DNA from 2 places in the Brevundimonas sp. FV1ps31S genome. Region 2 is predicted to be linked to the other one. Evidence: riboswitches for the same ligand, from Rfam matches in the RefSeq annotation. Region 2 holds a riboswitch; the other holds the start of a gene.
What was found. Region 2 has a riboswitch for cobalamin ahead of ACVPT3_RS16770 (TonB-dependent receptor plug domain-containing protein). Riboswitches for the same ligand answer to the same signal wherever they lie in the genome.
Positions count from the first base shown of each region.

Region 1: it holds a riboswitch for cobalamin, as region 2 does, so the genes downstream of both, metE (5-methyltetrahydropteroyltriglutamate--homocysteine S-methyltransferase) here and ACVPT3_RS16770 (TonB-dependent receptor plug domain-containing protein) in region 2, are expected to answer to the same signal.

Region 1 is NZ_CM178735.1:1,207,104-1,216,755, forward strand. It holds gene ACVPT3_RS05590 (GIN domain-containing protein) at 1-473, shown strand, start outside; gene ACVPT3_RS05595 (porin) at 608-1,360, opposite strand; cobalamin riboswitch at 1,612-1,812, shown strand; gene metE (5-methyltetrahydropteroyltriglutamate--homocysteine S-methyltransferase) at 1,923-4,262, shown strand; gene ACVPT3_RS05605 (acyl-CoA thioesterase) at 4,259-5,023, shown strand; gene rpsJ (30S ribosomal protein S10) at 5,319-5,624, shown strand; gene rplC (50S ribosomal protein L3) at 5,646-6,395, shown strand; gene rplD (50S ribosomal protein L4) at 6,395-7,033, shown strand; gene ACVPT3_RS05625 (50S ribosomal protein L23) at 7,033-7,335, shown strand; gene rplB (50S ribosomal protein L2) at 7,340-8,176, shown strand; gene rpsS (30S ribosomal protein S19) at 8,179-8,457, shown strand; gene rplV (50S ribosomal protein L22) at 8,461-8,841, shown strand; gene rpsC (30S ribosomal protein S3) at 8,841-9,596, shown strand; gene rplP (50S ribosomal protein L16) at 9,600-9,652, shown strand, end outside.
Region 2 is NZ_CM178735.1:3,494,088-3,503,739, reverse strand. It holds gene ACVPT3_RS16795 (hypothetical protein) at 1-302, opposite strand, end outside; gene ACVPT3_RS16790 (glycine zipper domain-containing protein) at 302-646, opposite strand; gene ACVPT3_RS16785 (fumarylacetoacetate hydrolase family protein) at 783-1,436, shown strand; gene maiA (maleylacetoacetate isomerase) at 1,436-2,071, shown strand; gene ACVPT3_RS16775 (aldo/keto reductase) at 2,154-3,074, shown strand; gene ACVPT3_RS16770 (TonB-dependent receptor plug domain-containing protein) at 3,058-4,899, opposite strand; cobalamin riboswitch at 5,046-5,230, opposite strand; gene mutS (DNA mismatch repair protein MutS) at 5,306-7,996, shown strand; gene ACVPT3_RS16760 (methyl-accepting chemotaxis protein) at 8,086-9,652, shown strand, end outside.

The DNA.
Region 1 (9,652 bases), 1.5 Mb from region 2:
TCGGCGCCGTGGGACGCGGCGCGCGCTCCGTCGAATTGGATAGTGGTGGATGCGGGACCTGGACCATCGCCAATGTCGACGGACCGCTCGAGCTGGGCGTCGGCGGGTCAGGGTCAATCCGCGCCGGCACATCCCGGTCGCTGGAAGCCAATGTCGGCGGATCGGGTTCGATCTCTGCAGGGGCGACCGGAGATTTCGAGACGGCGGTGGGCGGTTCGGGCAGCGTCGAAGTGGCCAGCGCCAACGGCCGGGGCGACGTCTCCATCGGCGGTTCCGGCGGCGTCAATATTCGCCAGGGCCGCATGGACAAGCTGTCAGTGGCTATCGGCGGCTCGGGCGACGTCCGCTTTGGCGGAACCACACGCGACCTCAGCGTCGCCATAGCCGGGTCGGGCGATGTTCGCGTCGCGGCCGCCACTGGATCGGTGTCCCGCACGGTCGTCGGCTCGGGCACACTTCATATCGGGCGCTAAGACCCGTCTCTCCGCCGCGAGAGGAAAGGCCCCCGGTCGTGGAACCCCGGGGGCCTTTTTCGTGTCTGCAGCAAAGAAAAAGCCCCGGCGGATCGCTCCGCCGGGGCTTCTGGTTTCAGGAAAACCTGAAGGGCTTAGAAGGCGCCCAGGACGCTCGTGATCGACGAGACGCCCAGGCCGGCGCCGGCGCGGTCACGCGCTTGCAGACCACCGCCGAAGCTGTAGCGCAGGCCCAGCGACCAGGTGTCGACGTCGATCGAGTCGATGTCGGCGCGGGTGTAGGAAGCGCCGACCGAGAACGGGGTGTTCTCGATTTCGTACTCGGCGCCGACGCCGTAGGTCCAGGCGTCCACGTCGCCGCCGTCGAAGTCGACGTTGTTGTAGCTGACGCCGGCGTTCAGGCGCAGGTTCGGCATGACGTAGAAGGCGGCGTCGCCGCCGACGGTCCAGATGTCGGCGTCCACGTCGTCAGCCGTGGTGTAGGCGACCAGGCCGGTCAGGGTTGCGTTGGAGAGGTACTTCTGGGCTTCGGCGCCGACGGTCCAGACCGGGTCGTTGCCCGAGCCGATGTCGTTTGCGGCGACGAAGGCGCCGGCGCGGACGTCCGAGGTCCACATCTTGGTCAGGTGAGCGGCGGCGACGCCAGTGACGTCTTCTTCACCGAAGGCCTTGGTGTAGTCGATGGCGCCGTTCAGGGTCACGGTCCAGTCGGCGGCCGGCAGGGCGACCGTGCCGTCCACGGTCCAGACGTCGGCGTCGACGTCATCGCCGGCGACTTCGATCGACGGGTTGGAGTAGGTCACGCCGACCGAACCGATGGCGTCTTGGGCGAAGGCCGGAGCGGCGAACAGGGCGGCGGCGGCCGTAGCGAGGAGGATCGTCTTCATTTTCTTTTGTCCTTAGCAGTCTCGACCCGGATGGGGGTCCGGGGAGGGTTGCTGCTATCAGGAGTAGGCGAAGCTGAGCATTAAACCGTCGTTACCTAAGTGTCTTGAAACTGTCGTGTGGCTCATCCGCCACGCCTTGTGGTCGCAATGTGTCAGGGGTGGGCGCTTCTCGGGGCAAAGGGTTAAGATCGGTCAATCATATAATCGTATAAGCATATCCTTATATTTATTGACGGCTGGCTGATTGTGAGGCCATCTTCAGCCGTCGTGGTCTCCCCGTGCCTTCCGGCGCGTGGAGCTAAGAGGGAAGCCGGTGTGAAACCGGCGCTGCCCCCGCAACTGTAAGCGGCGAGTCGAGGGTCCATCTCGTGTCACTGGCGTTCGCGCCGGGAAGGCCGGGCCCGAGGCGCCGACCCGTGAGCCAGGAGACCTGCCCCGACAGATAACGTCCTCCGGCGGGGTGTCCGGTCAGGCCGCATGCGCGCCGCCGGACCCTGCACGTCCGCGTCGGCGTCCGCGCGACCCTGTCCGAAGCCTGGCCACAACACAGGTTTCGAATGTCATGACCCGCCACCCCGTCCAGGTCGCCACCTTCGGCTTTCCCCGCATCGGCCCCAAGAGAGAGTTGAAGACCGCGCTCGAGGCTTACTGGGCCGGGAAGCTCGACTCCGAGGCCCTGCTGTCCACCGCCGCCGACCTGCGCGGCCAGACCTGGGCGCGTCAGCGCGACCTGGGGGCGGACATCGTGCCCTCCAACGACTTCTCTCTTTATGATCAGGTGCTCGATCTGACAGCCATGGTCGGCGCCGTGCCGACCGCCTACGGCTGGAGCGGGGAACGGGTCGATCTGGCCACCTATTTCGCCATGGCCCGCGGTTCGCGCGGCGACGACGAGGTCTGCGCACACGGCCATGTCCATGCGAGCGGCGAGGGGACGCCGGCGATGGAGATGACCAAATGGTTCGACACCAACTACCATTATCTCGCGCCGGAATTTACAGCCGACCAGGTGTTCCGCCTGGGCTCGACCAAGGCGCTGGATGAATATCTGGAAGCCAAGGCCCAGGGCATCGAGACCCGGCCCGTGCTGCTGGGTCCGGTCAGCTATCTGCTTCTGGGCAAGACGCCGGGCGAGGCGTTCGACGTGCTCAGCCTGCTGCCGCGCCTGCTGCCGGTCTATGCCGAGGTGCTGCGGTCATTGGCCCGCGCCGGCGCCACCTGGGTCCAGATGGACGAACCCTGCCTGGTCACGGATCTCAGCGGCGAGGCGAAGGCCGCCTATGACCACGCCTATCGCGTGCTCACGGATGTGACGCCGCCGATCAAGCTGATGCTCACGACCTATTTCGGCGCCTTGGGCGATAATCTGGACACGGCGCTGCGTCTGCCGGTTCACGGCTTGCACATCGACCTGATCCGCGCGCCGGAGCAACTGGCGCTGGTCGCCTCGGCGGCGCGGGTAGATCAGGTCCTGTCTCTGGGCGTCATTGACGGCCGCAATGTCTGGAAAGCTGACCTCAACGCCGTGCTCGACAAGGTCGAGCCCTTGGTCGCTTCGGGGCGCAAAGTGGTGATCGCCCCGTCGTGCTCGCTTCTCCACACGCCGATCGATTTGGAGCGGGAAACGGCTCTTGATCCTGAGATCAAGGACTGGCTGGCTTTCGCCGTGCAGAAGGTGGCCGAGCTGGCGATCGTGGCGCGGGCATTGAACGAAGGGCGGGCGGCGGTGAAGGCGGCGCTGGACGCCTCGGCGGCCTCCATCGCCTCGCGCCGCACCTCGCCCCGCATCAATGATCCGAAGGTTCAGGCTCGTGCGGCGGATGCCGACCCGGCCCTGGCGCGCCGAACCTCCTGCTTCGAAATCCGGCGCCAGGTCCAGCAGCGGCGTCTGAACCTGCCCGCCTATCCGACCACCACCATCGGCTCCTTCCCCCAGACGGCCGAAGTCCGCAAAGCGCGCGCCGACCACGGCAAGGGCGTCATCGACGATGCGGCCTACGCCGCCTTCCTGCGCGAAGAGACGGCGCGGACGGTGAAATGGCAGGAGGACCTGGGACTGGACGTTCTGGTCCACGGCGAGTTCGAACGTAACGACATGGTCCAGTATTTCGGGGAACAGCTGTCCGGATTCGTCTTCACCAAGGCCGCCTGGGTGCAATCCTATGGCTCCCGCTGCGTCCGCCCTCCGATCATCTACGGCGACGTATCGAGGCCCCAGCCGATGACGGTGGAATGGTGGCGTTACGCCCAGTCCCTGACTGACCGGCCAATGAAGGGGATGCTCACCGGGCCGGTGACCATTCTGAACTGGTCCTTCGTGCGCGACGATCAACCGCGCAGCACCACCTGCCGCCAGATCGCCTTCGCCATCCGTGACGAGGTGGTGGATCTGGAGACGGCCGGCGCCGCCGTGATCCAGATCGACGAGGCGGCCCTGCGCGAGGGCTTGCCCCTGCGCCGCGCCGACTGGGCGGACTATCTGGACTGGGCGGTCGAAAGCTTCCGCATCACGGCCTCGGGCGTCCGGGACGAGACCCAGATCCACACCCATATGTGCTATTCGGAGTTCAACGACATCATCCAGTACATCGGGGCCATGGATGCGGACGTCATCTCCATCGAGACCTCGCGCTCGAAAATGGAGCTGCTCGACGCCTTTTCCGACTATCGCTATCCGGCCGAGATCGGGCCGGGCGTCTATGACATCCACTCGCCGCGTGTGCCGTCGGTAGACGAGATGTCTGCTCTGCTGACGGCGGCGGCGGGCAAGCTGCCCGCGGATCGGCTGTGGGTGAACCCGGACTGCGGCTTGAAGACCCGCGCCTGGCCGGAAACCGAGGCGGCGCTGGCCAATATGGTGTCGGCCGCAAAGGCCGCGCGTCAGGAGGCCGTCGCGGCGTGAGCGTCACACTTATAGATATGGTGTTTCCAGGGGACGCCAATCACCATGGCACCTTGTTCGGAGGCGTCGGACTGGCGCACCTCGATAAGGTCGCCTTCCTGGCCGCCGCGCGTCATGCGCGGCGGCCGATCGTGACGGCCGGGTGCGAGCGGATCGACTTCGCCGCCCCCGCCCGGACAGGCGAGATGGTCGAGGCGACGGGTCAGATCGTGCGTGTGGGGCGCACCTCGATGGGTGTCGAGGTCGAGCTCTGGGCTGAGGCGCCGGTCAGCGGCGACAGGCGGCTGTGCACGCGGGGCGTCTTCAACATGGTGGCGCCGCGAGAGGAAGGGCAGGGTGACCTGCCGCCTCTGATGGAGGGCGCGCCTCGGGACGACGGCTGGCTGAGGGCGGCGGAAATGGTCTTCCCGACCTGGACCAACCACTACGGCACCCTCTACGGCGGTGATGCGCTGAAGCTGATGGGCAAGGCGGCCTTCATCTGCGCCACGCGCAAGGCGAGAGCTGTGATGGTCATGGCGGCGTCAAACCGCATCGACTTCTCGTCCTCTATAAGAGAAGGAGACATGGTCGAGCTGGCGTCGCGCGCGACGAAGGTGGGCCGGACGTCTGTGACGATTGAAGTCGAGCTGTGGGCCGAGGCCCTGCTGACGGGTGAAAGGCGGCGGTCCGCAGTGGCTGAGTTCGTCATGGTGGCGGTCGACGAAGCCGGCCGACCCAGGACGATTTCACGGCCGGCGCCGTCGCTGGAAACAGCCTGACGAAATCCTGTCGCAGCACCGGTTTGCGCGCTTGACGAAATCAGAATCGATAGGCATAAGCCACCACTCTTGTTGGACCGGCTGTGCAGTTCGCTGCAAACGCGGTTCGCAGGAACGACCTAAGTCACTGTTCTTTGCAGCTTCTTGGGACTTCAACGGCCTTCGCGGGCAACTGCGTGGGCCGATCGTTTTTGCGGATTTGCGTTCCCTGAGGGCTATATGCCCGAAGGCCTTCGGTCTTTGAAATGGTTCACAGGGACGCGGTCCTCCGACCGCATTGGAAGTAAGCACCGATATGGATCAAAGCATCCGCATCAGGCTCAAGGCCTTTGATCACCGCGTCCTCGATTTCTCGACGCGCGAGATCGTTAATACCGCCAAGCGCACCGGCGCGACCGTTCGCGGTCCGATTCCGTTGCCGACCCTGATCGAGAAGTTCACCGTGAACCGCTCGCCGCACGTCGATAAGAAGTCGCGTGAGCAGTTTGAAATCCGCACGCACAAACGCGTGCTCGACATCATCGACCCCACCCCGCAGACCGTGGACGCGCTCATGAAGCTCGACCTGTCCGCCGGTGTGGACGTCGAGATCAAGATTTAAAGTAGAAAGAGGCGGGATCCGATGCGCACGGGCGTGATCGCCAAGAAGCTGGGCATGACCCGCGTGTTCGCCGATGACGGCGCGCACGTACCGGTCACTGTGCTGCAGCTCGACGGCTGCCAGGTCGTCGGCCAACGTACCCAGGAGCGTGACGGTTACGTCGCTCTCCAGCTGGGCGCTGGCACGAAGAAGGCTAAGAACACCAACAAGGCTCAACGCGAGACCTTCGCCAAGGCGGAAGTCGAACCGAAGGCCTATGTGACCGAGTTCCGCGTCGATGCGGAAGGTCTGCTGGACGTGGGCGCCGAGCTTTCGGCCGAACACTTCGTCGTGGGTCAGAAGGTCGATATCCAGGGCGAGACCATCGGTAAGGGTTTCGCCGGCGCTATGAAGCGCTGGAACTTCGGCGGTCTGCGCGCCACGCACGGTGTTTCGCTGTCGCACCGTTCGCACGGTTCGACGGGTAACCGTCAGGATCCGGGTCGCACCTTCCCGGGCAAGAAGATGGCCGGCCACTACGGCGCCGAAACCGTCACCACCCAGAACCTGACCGTCGTCCGCGTGGACGCCGAGCGTGGCCTGATCCTGATCAAGGGCGCTGTCCCCGGTCACGACGGCAGCTACGTCAAGGTTCGCGACGCCATCAAGAAGGCTCGCCCGGCCGACGCTCCGTTCCCCGGTGCGCTGAAGTCGAGCAAGTCTGCTGCTCAACCCGCCTCGACTCCGGCTGAAGAAGCCCCCGTCGAAGCGACCGAAGGCGGTGAAGCGTAATGAAGCTCTCTGTCATCCAACTCGACGGCAAGGCCGCTGGCGACGTGGAACTGTCGGACGCCGTCTTCGGCATCTCTGACATCCGCGGCGACATCCTGGCCCGCACCGTCAACTGGCAACTGGCCAAGCGCCGCGCCGGTACGCACAAGGTTCAAACCCGCAACGAGAATTCTCGTACGGGCAAGAAGATGTACAAGCAAAAGGGCACCGGCGGCGCTCGTCACGGTTCGCGCCGTGCACCGCAGTTCGTCGGCGGTTCGCGCGCCTTTGGTCCGGTCGTTCGCGACCACGGCTTCTCGCTGCCGAAGAAAATCCGCGCGCTGGCTCTGCGTCACGCCCTGTCCTCCAAGGCGAAGTCGGGCGACCTGATCGTCGTCGACACCGTCTCGGTCAAGGAAGCCAAGACCGCCTCGCTGCGCGAGACGCTCGGCAAGCTGGGCTGGACCAAGGCTCTCATCATCGCGGGTCCGGAAGTCGACACGAACTTCGGCCTGGCCGCACGCAACATTCCGCACATCGACGTGCTGCCGAACGCCGGCCTGAACGTCTATGACATCCTGCGGGCTGACAAGCTGGTGCTGACCAAGGCCGCCATCGAGGCGATCGAAGCCCGCTTCAGCGATAAGGAAGCCGCGTAATGGCCGCTCAACCTACCGCCAAGCACTACGACACCATCCTGGCTCCGGTGATCACCGAGAAGGCCACGATCCTGTCCGAGCAGAACAAGGTCGTCTTCCGCGTCGCCGACACGGCGACCAAGGACGAGATCGCCGCGGCGGTCGAAAGCCTGTTCAAAGTCAACGTCCTGAAGGTCAACACCCTGGTTCAAAAGGGCAAGACCAAGCGCTTCCGGGGTATCCTGGGCCGTCGCGTGGACATCAAAAAAGCAATCGTGACCCTGGCCGACGGCCAGTCGATCGACGTGACCACGGGGCTCTGATCAGATGGCCTTGAAACATTACAATCCGACCTCGCCGGGCCGTCGCGCCCTCGTGCTGGTCGACCGTTCGGAGCTCCACAAGGGCCGTCCGGAAAAGTCGCTGACCGAAGGCCTGACCAAGTCGGGCGGACGCGGGCAGGGCGGTCGCATCGCGGTCCGCTTCCGCGGCGGCGGCGCCAAGACCCTGTACCGCAAGATCGACTTCAAGCGTCGCAAGTGGGACATGGTCGGCACGGTCGAGCGTCTGGAATACGATCCGAACCGCACGGCCTTCATCGCCCTCGTGACCTACGAAGACGGCGAGAAGACCTACATCATCGCGCCGCAACGCCTTAAGGCCGGCGACGTGGTGATCGCGGGCGAAAAGACCGACGTGAAGCCGGGCAACGCCATGCCTCTTCGTTCGATGCCGGTGGGTACGATCATCCACAACATCGAGATGAAGCCAGGCAAGGGCGCTCAGCTGGCCCGTTCGGCCGGCGCCTACGCCCAGCTGGTGGGTCGCGATCAGGGCTACGCCCAGATCCGCCTCGGCTCGGGCGAGCTTCGCATGGTCCTGGACGGCTGCATGGCCACTGTGGGCGCGGTTTCGAACCCCGACCACATGAACCAGAACCTCGGCAAGGCCGGTCGCAAGCGTCACATGGGCTTCCGCCCGCACGTCCGCGGCGTCGCCATGAACCCGATCGACCACCCGCACGGTGGTGGTGAAGGCCGGACCTCTGGCGGTCGCACCCCCGTTACGCCGTGGGGTAAGGACACCAAGGGCACCCGTACCCGCAAGAACAAGGCTACGGACAAGTACATCATCCGTACCCGCCACGTTAAGAAGGCTCGCTAAGAATGGCCCGCTCCTCCTGGAAAGGCCCGTTTGTCGACGGGTATCTGCTCAAGAAGGCCGACGCCGTTCAAACGTCGGGCCGCAAGGACGTGATCAAGACCTGGTCGCGCCGCTCCACCATCCTGCCGCAGTTCGTCGGTCTGACGTTCGGCGTCCATAACGGTCAGAAGCACGTGCCCGTGTCGGTCTCGGAAGAGATGGTCGGCATGAAGCTCGGCGAGTTCGCCCCGACCCGGAACTTCCCGGGTCACGCGGCGGACAAGAAGGCCAAAAGGAAGTAACTGATGGCCCAGACCAAGAACATTCGTCGGGTCGCCCCGACCGAGGCCCGCGCCAAGCTGGTCAACGTGCGCATCAGCCCGCAAAAGCTGAACCTGGTCGCCGCATCGATCCGCGGCATGCCGGTTCAGAAGGCGCTGAACGAGCTGGAATTCAGCCGTAAGCGTATCGCGACCGACGTCCGCAAGGTCCTGTATTCGGCGATCTCGAACGCTGAGAACAACCACAACCTCGACATCGACAACCTCGTCGTCGCCGAGGCCTTCGTGGGCAAGAACCTGGTGATGAAGCGTTTCGCGAGCCGTGCTCGTGGCCGTTCGTCGCGCATCCTGAAACCGTTCAGCGAGATCACCATCGTGGTCCGTGAAGCCGGCGAGGCCGCCTGATGGGTCAGAAAATCAATCCGATCGGTCTGCGCCTCGGCGTGAACCGTACGTGGGACAGCCGTTGGTTCGCCGCCGGCGCCGACTATTCCCGCCTGCTGCACCAGGACCTGAAGCTGCGCGAGTGGCTGCGGGAACGCCTGGCCGCCGCCGGCGTGTCGCGCATCATCATCGAGCGCCCGCACAAGAAGTGCCGCATCACCATCTACGCCGCCCGTCCGGGCGTCGTGATCGGTAAGAAGGGCGCTGACATCGAGAAGCTCCGCAAGGACATCTCGGCGCGCACCGAAGGTGAAGTTCACCTGAACATCATCGAAGTCCGCAAGCCGGAAACCGATGCTCAGCTGATCGCCGAGAACATCGCGCAGCAGCTGGAACGTCGTGTTGCATTCCGCCGCGCAATGAAGCGGTCGATGCAGTCGGCGATGCGTTTGGGCGCCAAGGGCATTCGGATGAATGTCTCGGGTCGTCTGGGCGGCGCTGAAATCGCGCGGATGGAATGGTATCGCGAAGGTCGCGTGCCGCTTCACACCCTGCGGGCCGACATCGACTATGGCTTCTACGAAGCCAAGACGACCTACGGCATCATCGGCGTGAAGGTCTGGGTGTTTAAGGGTGAAGTGCTCGAGCACGATCCGATGGCCCAGGACAAGCGTTGGGCCCAGGAAGCGTCGGGTCCGTCCTCGAACGAAGGCCGCGAACGCGGCGGCCCCCGTGGCGACCGCGGTCCGCGTCGCGACCGGGGACGTGAGAACTAAGTCATGTTGCAACCGAAGAAGACCAAGTACCGCAAGGCCTTCAAGGGCCGGATCCA
Region 2 (9,652 bases):
CCGAGGCCGCCGACCGCGCCGATGATCGGACGTTCGCGGATGATGTGCACGATCTTGCCGACCAGGCCCTCGGGCTCCTCGTCCTCGTCCTCGTCGTCATGACCCTCGCCCCGCAGGAAGACGAGGGCGACGACCAGGGCGACCAGGGCCGACAGGCCGAAGGTGATGGCCGCCGCGCCCAGCGGAGTCATGACCAGGCTGAGCGCGTAGAAGACGGTCAGGCCCAGGAAGATCACGGCCAGAAACACGCTCGCGGCGACGACACAGGCCGATACGATGCGTTTGACTATGCCCTTGAACATCAGCGACGGCGGCCGGCGAGCAGCAGACCCAGGACCACGCCGACCCCGAGGGCGACGGCGGTCGATTGCAGCGGACGCTCCTGCACGCGCTCGACGATATAGCGCTGGGCCTCGTCCAGGCGTTCGGCGGCCTCGTCGTAATATTCGCGGCCGTGAACCCGCGCCGTGTCGTAATAGCCGCGCGCCTGATCGCGCACCTCTTCGCTCTTGGCGCGAAGTTTGGCTTCGGCCTCGCCGGCCTTTTCGCGCAGACGTTGGGTTTCTTCGCGGGCGCCGGTCTTCAGATCCTCCTTGAGGGTCTTCAGATCGGCCTTGATGTCTTCTCGAGCCTTGGTGGTGGCCATGATGCGCGCTCCGGTTTCAAGCTTGGCTATAGAATAGGGGACCCCGTTTGCGAACGCCACACCGGGGGCGAAGTTCCCGACGCCTGCGTGACGCCCGGCCCTCGTCAGGCGCGGTTCGTCGCATTAGATTGGGTCCATGACCTCGATGTTGTTCGCCCCCCGCCCTGTTCCGACCCTGCCGATCACGGGCGGCGACCAGCGTTTCCCGGTCCGTCGCATCCTGTGTGTCGGCCAGAACTACGCCGCCCATGCGCGCGAGATGGGCGGGGATCCGGACAGGCAGACGCCGTTCTTCTTTTCCAAGCCGGGCGACGCCCTGGTCTCGGACGGCGCGAACCCGGCCTATCCGTCGGCGACGTCGAACCTGCATTTCGAGGCCGAACTGGTGGCGGCCATCGGCGAAGGCGGGCGGATCGTCGGCTGGGCGGCCGGCTGCGACCTGACCCGGCGCGATCTCCAGGCCGAGGCCAAGGCGGCCGGCCGGCCATGGGACGCGGCCAAGGGGTTCGACCAGTCGGCGCCCTGCGGCGCCCTGACTCTGGGCGCGCTGCCGGCGCCGGCCGGGGTCATCGCCCTGACGGTCAACGGCGAGACGAAACAGTCCAGCGCCCTGGACGACATGATCCTGAACCCCGACCGGATCGTCGAGGCGGCGGGCAGGCTGTGGACGCTCGAGGCCGGCGACCTGATCTTCACCGGCACGCCGTCGGGCGTCGGCCCGCTGGTTCGCGGCGACAAGGTGGTGGTGACGATCGACGGCCTGGCGCCCCTGTCGTTCGAGATGGTCTGATGATCCTGCACGGCTACTGGCGTTCCGGCGCCAGCTATCGCGTCCGCATCGCCCTGGGCCTGAAGGGGGCGGCGTACGAGACCGCGGCGCACGACCTGCGCCAGAACGCCCAGAAGGCCGCCGACTATCTGGCCCTGAACCCCCAGGGCATGGTTCCGGCCCTGCAGGACGGCGACCGGGTCATCACCCAGAGCCCGGCCATCCTGGAGTGGCTGGAGGAGACCCGGCCCGAGCCGGCCCTGCTGCCGGCCGATCCGACCGACCGGGCCCATGCGCGGGCGATGGCGGCCCTGATCGGTTGCGACATCCATCCGCTGAACAATCTTCGGGTGCTGAAATCCCTGCGCGCGGATTTCCAGGCGGACCAGCAGGCCGTCGACGCCTGGGCCGCACGCTGGATCGCGCCGGGGTTCGACGCCCTGGAGGCCCAGGTGGCGCGCCACGGCGCGGGCTGGAGCTTCGGCGACCGGCCCGGGATGGTCGACTGCTACCTGATCCCGCAACTCTATTCGGCGCGGCGGTTCAACATGGATCTGGCCGCTTGGCCGCGTCTGCTGAACGTCGAGGACCGGGCCCTGGACCATCCGGCCTTTCAGGCGGCCCACCCGGATCGCCAGCCCGACGCCGACGCCTGATCCGAAAACCGGCGGTGGATAAGTAAGACTCGCGTAACGTCTCGCTCAATATCCCTTAAGTATTGCGCGTCATTCTTGACCGGTGACGCAATCGCCCGCCCGCCCCTCGGCGCCCTCGCCCGTAGACCGCCTGGCCCTGGCCGTGGCGACCGAGCCCCGGCGCGCCGCAAATTCCTTCATGTCCGCCCCGTCCGGCGCGCGCGAGGAGGCGATGCGTTTCCTGTTGCAGACCGGAGCCGAGGCCGGGGTCCGGATGATCGCGACCAGGCCCGGCGGCGATGGCGAACGTCTTCTGGGTCAGGCCTGGCCCTTTCCTTCGCCGTTCCGCGTGACGGTCCGGACCGTGGCCCTGAGCGAGGGGCTGGACCGGGTCGAGGCGCGGGCGCGCCGGTCGCTGGAACGTCTGGGCCTGCCGCGCGGCGAGGCCCTGCTGGTCGACAACGCCGCCGATCTGGCCGGGGCCGAGGGGCGCGCCCTGTGGGACCGTCTCCAGTCCCTGAAGGCCCGCGGCCTGTTTCGCAGCATCGGCTTCTGCGCCGCCATCGAGGACGGCCCGGCGCTTCTGGCGCGACGGCTCGAGGCCGACGTGGTCCAGATCCCCTGCAATCTGCTGGATCAACGCGCGGCCGCCGAGGGCGTGCTGGACGAAATCAAGTCCGCCGGGGCCGAGGTGCATCTGGCCTCGGTCTTCGCCGGGGGGCTGTTGTTCGCCGGCGGCGACGATCTGCCGTCGCATCTGGCCGACCATGCCCAGGCCCTGTCGCGGACCCGCCGGCGTCTGGCCGAGCGGCGCTGCGATCCGATGCAGGCGGCCCTGGGTTACGCCTTTTCGCTGGCGTCGGTCGATCGCGTGGTGACCAGCGTCGCCTCGGCGGCGGAGATGCGCGCCATTCTGGCGGCCGCCCATGCGCCCTGTCCCGCCCTGAACTGGTCAGAACTGGCGCTGGAGGCGCCGGCGGCCTTCACCGCCGACGCCCGTCAGCGGATCAGTAGCGCAGCCTGACCCCGACATAGGCCGACCGGCCCGGCTCGCCGTAGCCCAGCACCTGCTGATACCGCTCGTCGGCCAGGTTCTCGACCCGGGCCGTCACGGCGACCTGGTCCGTCAGCTGATAGGCCGCGTTCAGGTTGGCGGTGACGAAGCCGTCGCGGGCCACGGTCGAGAAGCCGCCGGCGTCGTCCTGGTCGCCTTCCGCCCGCACCGTCAGGGCGCCGGACAGCCGATCGCCGGTCCAGCCCAGGGTCGCCGATCCCGCATGTTCGGGCACGCGCAGCAGGCGCAGGCCCGTCGAGCGGTCCTCGGCGTCGGTCCAGGCATACGCCAGGGTCAGGTCGAAGCCGGCGCCCAGCAGGGCGTGGCCTTCCAGCTCGAACCCGTCCGAACGGGTCCGGGCGACATTGATATACTCGCCGGCCGTATAGGTGATCTGGTCTTCCACATTCAGGCGATACAGGGTCGCCCGCCCGTCGAACCGCCCGTCGGCCGAGCCCCAGCCCAGGGCGACCTCGACGCTGTCGGCCGTCTCCGGCCTCAGCTCGGCCCAGGGCAGGGGGGCATAGCAGTAGTCGCAGACCGCCTGGCTGACGGTCGGCGCCTTGAAGCCCGTGCCATAGGCCCCCGACAGGATGAAGCCGCCGGCCAGATCATAGGCCGCCGAGATGCGGCCCGTCGTCTCCGAGCCGAAATCGTCGGTGTCGTCGTAGCGCAGGCCGCCGGTCAGGTTCAGCGGCCCGACATCGTACTGGGCCACGCCGAACACCGAGGTGATGGCCAGGTCGCGCGACAGGCCCGACGACAGCGCCGCCGAGGCCTCGTTGCGTTCGACGCCGAAGGCGTAGGTCACGTCCCGGGTCTCGCCGTCCGCCTGCCAGCGATAGGCCTGGCGGTCGCCGGTGAAGGTCGAGCCGAAACCGCCGCTGTAGGAGGTGCGGTCGATGTCCGAGGCCGAGACGCTGAACTGATGGTTCAGGCCCAGGGCGACGGCGCTCAGCCGGGCGAAGCCGGACCACTGTTCGCTGTCCTGGGTGTCGTCGGTGTCGGCCAGGGCGTAGTCGGGCGCAGGGAAGCCGTCCAGGTCGGCGTGGCTCTCGTTCCAGCGCACCGAGCCGTCGATCCTGACCGTGTCGGAGAAGGCGTAGCGGCCCTTGCCGCCCAGGGTGGTGCTGCGGAATCCGTCGGCCTCGGGGTTGCCGTCCGCCTCGTCCGCCGCCGAAATCCCGTCGGTCTGGAAGCGCGAGACATAGGCGCTGAAGGCATAGGTCTCATTGGCCAAGCCCGCCGACAGACGGCCGCGCACGGTGTCGAAACTGCCGGCCTCGGCCTCGGCGCGGAGGCCTTCGATCTCGCGGGTGGTGAAGGAAATCACGCCGCCGATGGCGTCGGAGCCCCACAGCGACGACTGCGGGCCGCTGAGCACTTCGATCCGCGCGATGTCCGCCAGTTCGAAACTGGAGAAATCATAGGCGCCATTGGGCTCGGCCGCGTCATTGACGGGGGCGCCGTCGACCAGGACCAGGGTCTTGCCCGGCGTGGCGCCGCGCATGCGGACCTGGGCCACGCCGCCGAACGCGCCGGTGCGGGTCACCGACAGGCCGGGCACGTCGGCCAGGATGTCGGCGGCGAAGACGGCGCCCCGCTGTTCGATGGTCGCGCCGTCGATGACGCGGGCGCCGGGCGTGTCTTCGACGATGGCCGGGATGCGGGTGGCGGTGACGACCACCTCGTCCAGCGGGGCGGCGTCATCGGCCGCCCGGGCCGGTGCGGCGAAGGCGGCGGCGCCGATCGTTGCAGAAAGAGCCGCCGTAGACAGAAGAATGGAACGCTTCATTGAGCGAGATCCCCGTTTCGGCCCCGCGAATGCGCGCGAGAGACCGTATGAGCGAGCCGATCCGCCGGGCCTGAACGGTCCGGACGGCGCAAGATCGGGTCGCTGCGACGAGAAGTCCCCGCGCCTCTGTCTGGTCCCGGACAGCGGACGAGCGACGTTAGGCGGCCAGGTTTCCTGGCTTGCGGGTCATAAACCGCCGTCCTCGCCTTCCCAGTTTCCCAGTGGCGCCGGGGTGAAGAACCCCGGACGGACGACGCTCTCGCCGCCTACAGTTGCGGGCACAGCCACGGTGTCTCACCGTGTTCCCTTAACCGCCTGACGCGGCCTATCGCAGGGGCGACAAGCCTGTGCAAGAGCCGGTTAACGGGCTTGAGCGGTCGGTCGCGATCCGTCACCCTGACGGCACATGAACGCGCCCCTCCCTCACCCGCCTGAAATCGCCGCCTCGCTGGAGGGCGCGACGCCCTTCATGACCCAGTATCTGACGGCCAAGGCCGGCCAGCCGGACGCCATCCTGTTCTTCCGCATGGGCGATTTCTACGAGCTGTTCTTCACGGACGCCGAGGTGGCGGCGGCGGCCCTGGGCATCACCCTGACCAAGCGGGGCAAGCACCAGGGCGAGGACATCCCCATGGCCGGCGTGCCGGTTCACGCCATGGAAGGCTATCTGGCCCGGCTGATCCGCCTGGGCCACAAGGTCGCCATCTGCGAACAACTGGAAGACCCGGCCGAGGCCAAGAAGCGCGGCGGCAAGGCCGTGGTCCATCGCGGCGTGGTGCGGGTGGTGACGCCCGGCACCCTGACCGAGGACAGTCTGCTGGACGCGCGCGGCGCCAACCGGCTGGCGGCGGTCGCGGTGCGCAAGGGCCGGGCGGCCGTGGCGGTGGTGGAGCTGTCGTCGGGCGCCGTGGACAGCGTGGCCTGTGCGCTGGAAGACCTGGGCGCGGCCCTGGCCGCGTTTCGGCCGTCCGAGGTTCTGGTCACGGACCGGATGTATTCGGACCCGACGACGCGGGACGCCCTGGACGGGTCCGGCGGCGTGGTTCAGGCCCTGGCCAGCGCTATCGCCGAGCCCCAGGCGGCCCAGGCGCGGGTCGAGCGGCTGTACGGCGTTGCGGCGCTTGACGGTTTCGGCGCCTTTGAAGAGGCGGAGATTTCGGCGCTCGGTCTGATCGCCGCCTATCTGGAGACGACCCAGGCCGGCAAGGTCCCGGCCCTGGCCCCGCCGCGCCGGCTGGGCGAGAGCGGCTTCCTGGCCATTGACCCCGCCACCCGGACCAGTCTGGAGATCGACCGGACGCAGCGGGGCGAGCGCGAAGGCTCGCTGCTGGCCTGTATCGACCGGACCGTCACCTCCGGCGGGGCGCGGGCCCTGGCGGAGCGGATCGCCCGGCCGTTGCGCGATCCGCTGGCGATCAATGAACAACTCGACGCGGTCGAATGGCTGCTGGAGCGGCGCGATCTGCGGCGCGATCTGCGCGACGGGCTGAAGGCCTCGTCGGACGTGGCGCGGGCGGTCGGGCGGCTGGCGCTGGGGCGCGGGGGACCGCGCGACCTGGCGGCGGTGCGCGTGGGCCTGTCGATCGCCGAGGGGATCGCCGGCCTGTTCATTGGCCAGGTGGATCCGATCACGGGTCAGCCCCGCCGCATCGCCCTGGCTTTGGATCGGCTGAGCCTGTCGCCGGACGTGTCGCGGCTGATGGTGGACCTCGCCGAGGGCCTGGTGGACGAGCCGTCGCATCTGGCGCGCGACGGCGGCTTCGTGCGGCCCGACTATCGCCCCGAACTGGACGCCGCCCGCACCCTGCGAGACGACAGCCGTCGGGTGGTGGCCGACCTGGAGGCGCGCGCCATCGCCGAGTCCGGCGTGGCCTTCAAGGTCAAGCACAACGCCGTCCTGGGCTATTTCCTGGAAACCTCGGCCAAGGCGGCGGAAGGCCTGCTGCGGGCCGGGCCGGACAGCCCCTTCATCCACCGCCAGACCCTGGCCAGCCAGGTGCGGTTCACCACGGTCGAACTGTCGGAGCTGGACGCCAAGATCAGCCAGGCCGGCCATCGCGCCCTGGCGATTGAGGCTGAGACCTTCGAGACCTGGCGCCGCGAGGTCGCCCGTCTGGCCCAGCCGCTGCAGGCGGTCGCCGAGGCCCTGGCCGAGCTCGACGCCCACGCGGCCCTGGCGGAATGGGCGCAGGAGGTCGGGGCGACCCGGCCGGTGGTGGACGACAGTCTGGCCTTCTGCGTTGAGGCCGGGCGGCATCCGGTGGTCGAGGCGGCGGTCAAGGCGGCGGGCGATCCCTATACCCCCAACAACGCGCGCCTGGACGGCTCCGGATCGGATTGCGCGCGCCTGGCCATCGTCACCGGCCCGAACATGGCGGGTAAGTCGACCTTCCTGCGCCAGAACGCGCTTCTGGTGATCCTGGCCCAGGCCGGGGCCTTCGTGCCCGCGCGGTCTATGCGGCTGGGCGTGGTCGACCGGCTGTTCAGCCGGGTCGGCGCCGGCGACGACCTGGCGAGGGGCCGCTCCACCTTCATGATGGAAATGGTCGAGACCGCCGCCATCCTGACCCAGGCCACGCCGCGCAGCTTCGTGGTCCTGGACGAGATCGGACGCGGCACGGCGACCTATGACGGCCTGGCCATCGCCTGGGCCACGGCCGAGGCCCTGCACGAGACCAACCGGGCGCGCACCCTGTTCGCGACCCACTATCACGAGCTGGCCCAGCTGGAGGCGCGGCTGGACCATGTCTGCAACCTGTCCATGGTGGCCAAGGAGTGGAACGGCGACCTGGTCTTCCTGCACGAGGCGGCGCCGGGGGCGGCCGACCGGTCCTATGGGGTGCAGGTGGCGAAACTGGCAGGCGTGCCGGGGGCCGTGGTGGCGCGCGCAAGATCCGTTCTCGAACGGCTGGAAGGCGAGAAGGCGGCCACCGCCCGTCTCGACGACCTGCCTCTTTTCGCCCTGGCGGAACCGGCCCCGGTCTTTGCCCCCTCGCCGGTCGAGACGGCGCTTGGGGCTGTGGACCCTGACGCCCTGACCCCGCGCGAGGCGCTGGAGGCCCTCTACAGGCTCAAGGGAATGCTCACACTGAAATGAGAGATAATACTTACGGTGGGGAAACTTCTTAACCTTACTCCTGTCACAGAAGCTTGACTGAAGACTCCAAGCCTCCACTGGATACGGCGATGAAACCCAGCGCGCTTTCCCTCTCGGCCAAAATCGCCTTCATGGTGATCGCGGCCTTGGCCGCCTTGACCGTGACCCTGCTGGCGGTGGCTGTGGTGCTTCTGACCCGCGATGCAGAGGCCAGCGCCGCCGAACGTCAGGAAGCCAATATGCGCGTCGCCTGGGACGTGCTGGCCGATTACGGCGACGGGTTTTCGGCGCGTGACGGCAAACTCTATGTCGGGTCCACGCCGATGAACGACTTCGTCGAGCCGGTGGACCGGATCAAGGCCCTGGTCGGGGGCACGGCGACGGTCTTCATGAACGACTTGCGAGTCACGACCAATGTCGTGAAGGACGACGGGTCGCGCGCCGTCGGCACCAAGCTCAAGCCCGGCCCCGTCTATGACGCCGTGCTGAAGTCCGGCCAGCCCTATCGCGGCCAGGCGGACATCCTGGGCAAGCCCTATTTCGTCGCCTACGATCCGATCAAGAACGCCGCCGGCCAGACCATAGGCGTGCTGTATGTCGGGATTCCCAAGGCCGACTTCATGGCCTCGGTGAACCATATGATGGTCGGCCTGCTGATCTGCGGCGTCGTCGTCACCCTGCTGATGGTGGGCGGCTGTCTGATCGCCTCGCGCCGGATGTTCTCGCCGCTGAAAGCACTGTGCGAGCGGATGGAGGCCCTGCGTCAGGGGCGAACCGATTTCGACGCGCCCTGGGTCTCGCGCGGCGACGACATCGGCCAGATCGCGCGGGCTGTCATCGCCTTCCGCGACGCCGCCGTGCGTCAGAAGGAGACCGAGAGCGAAGCCGAGGCCATGCGCGAAACCGCCCGCGCCACCCGCGCCGCCGGCGAGGCTGAGCGCGAGCGTCTGGCCGAAGAGGACGCTGTGGTGGTCGAGGCTCTGGGCGACGGCCTGGCGGCCCTGGCGCGCGGCGATCTGAGCCACCGCATCACCGCCACCTTCGCCGAACGCAGCCGCAAGCTGAAAGAAGACTATAACGCCGCCGCCGACACACTGGCGGAAACCATGGGCGACATCATCGAGCTGGTCGGCGCCATGCGGGCGGGAACCACGGAGGTGTCCGGCGCCACCGACGACCTGTCGCGCCGCACCGAACGCCAGGCCGCCGCCCTGGAACAGACCGCCGCCGCCCTGGATCAGATCACCGTCACCGTCCGCAGGACGGCCGAGGGCGCACAATCCGCCGCCGAGATCACCGCCCAGGCGCGCGGCGGGGCCGGAACGCGCGAACGGATCATCGCCGACACCACCGCCGCCATGGGCGAGATCGAGGCGACGTCGGGCCGGATCAGCGAAATCATCGGCGTGATCGACGAGATCGCCTTCCAGACCAATCTGCTGGCCCTGAACGCCGGCGTCGAGGCGGCGCGCGCGGGCGAGGCCGGTCGCGGGTTCGCCGTCGTGGCCTCGGAAGTCCGCGCTCTGGCCCAGCGGTCGGCCGAGGCCGCGCGCGAGATCAAGACCCTGATCGCCGCCTCCAGCGCCAGCGTCGGCGAAGGCGCCCGGCTGGTGTCCCAGACCGGCGGCGCCCTGACCGCCCTGATCACCCAGGTCG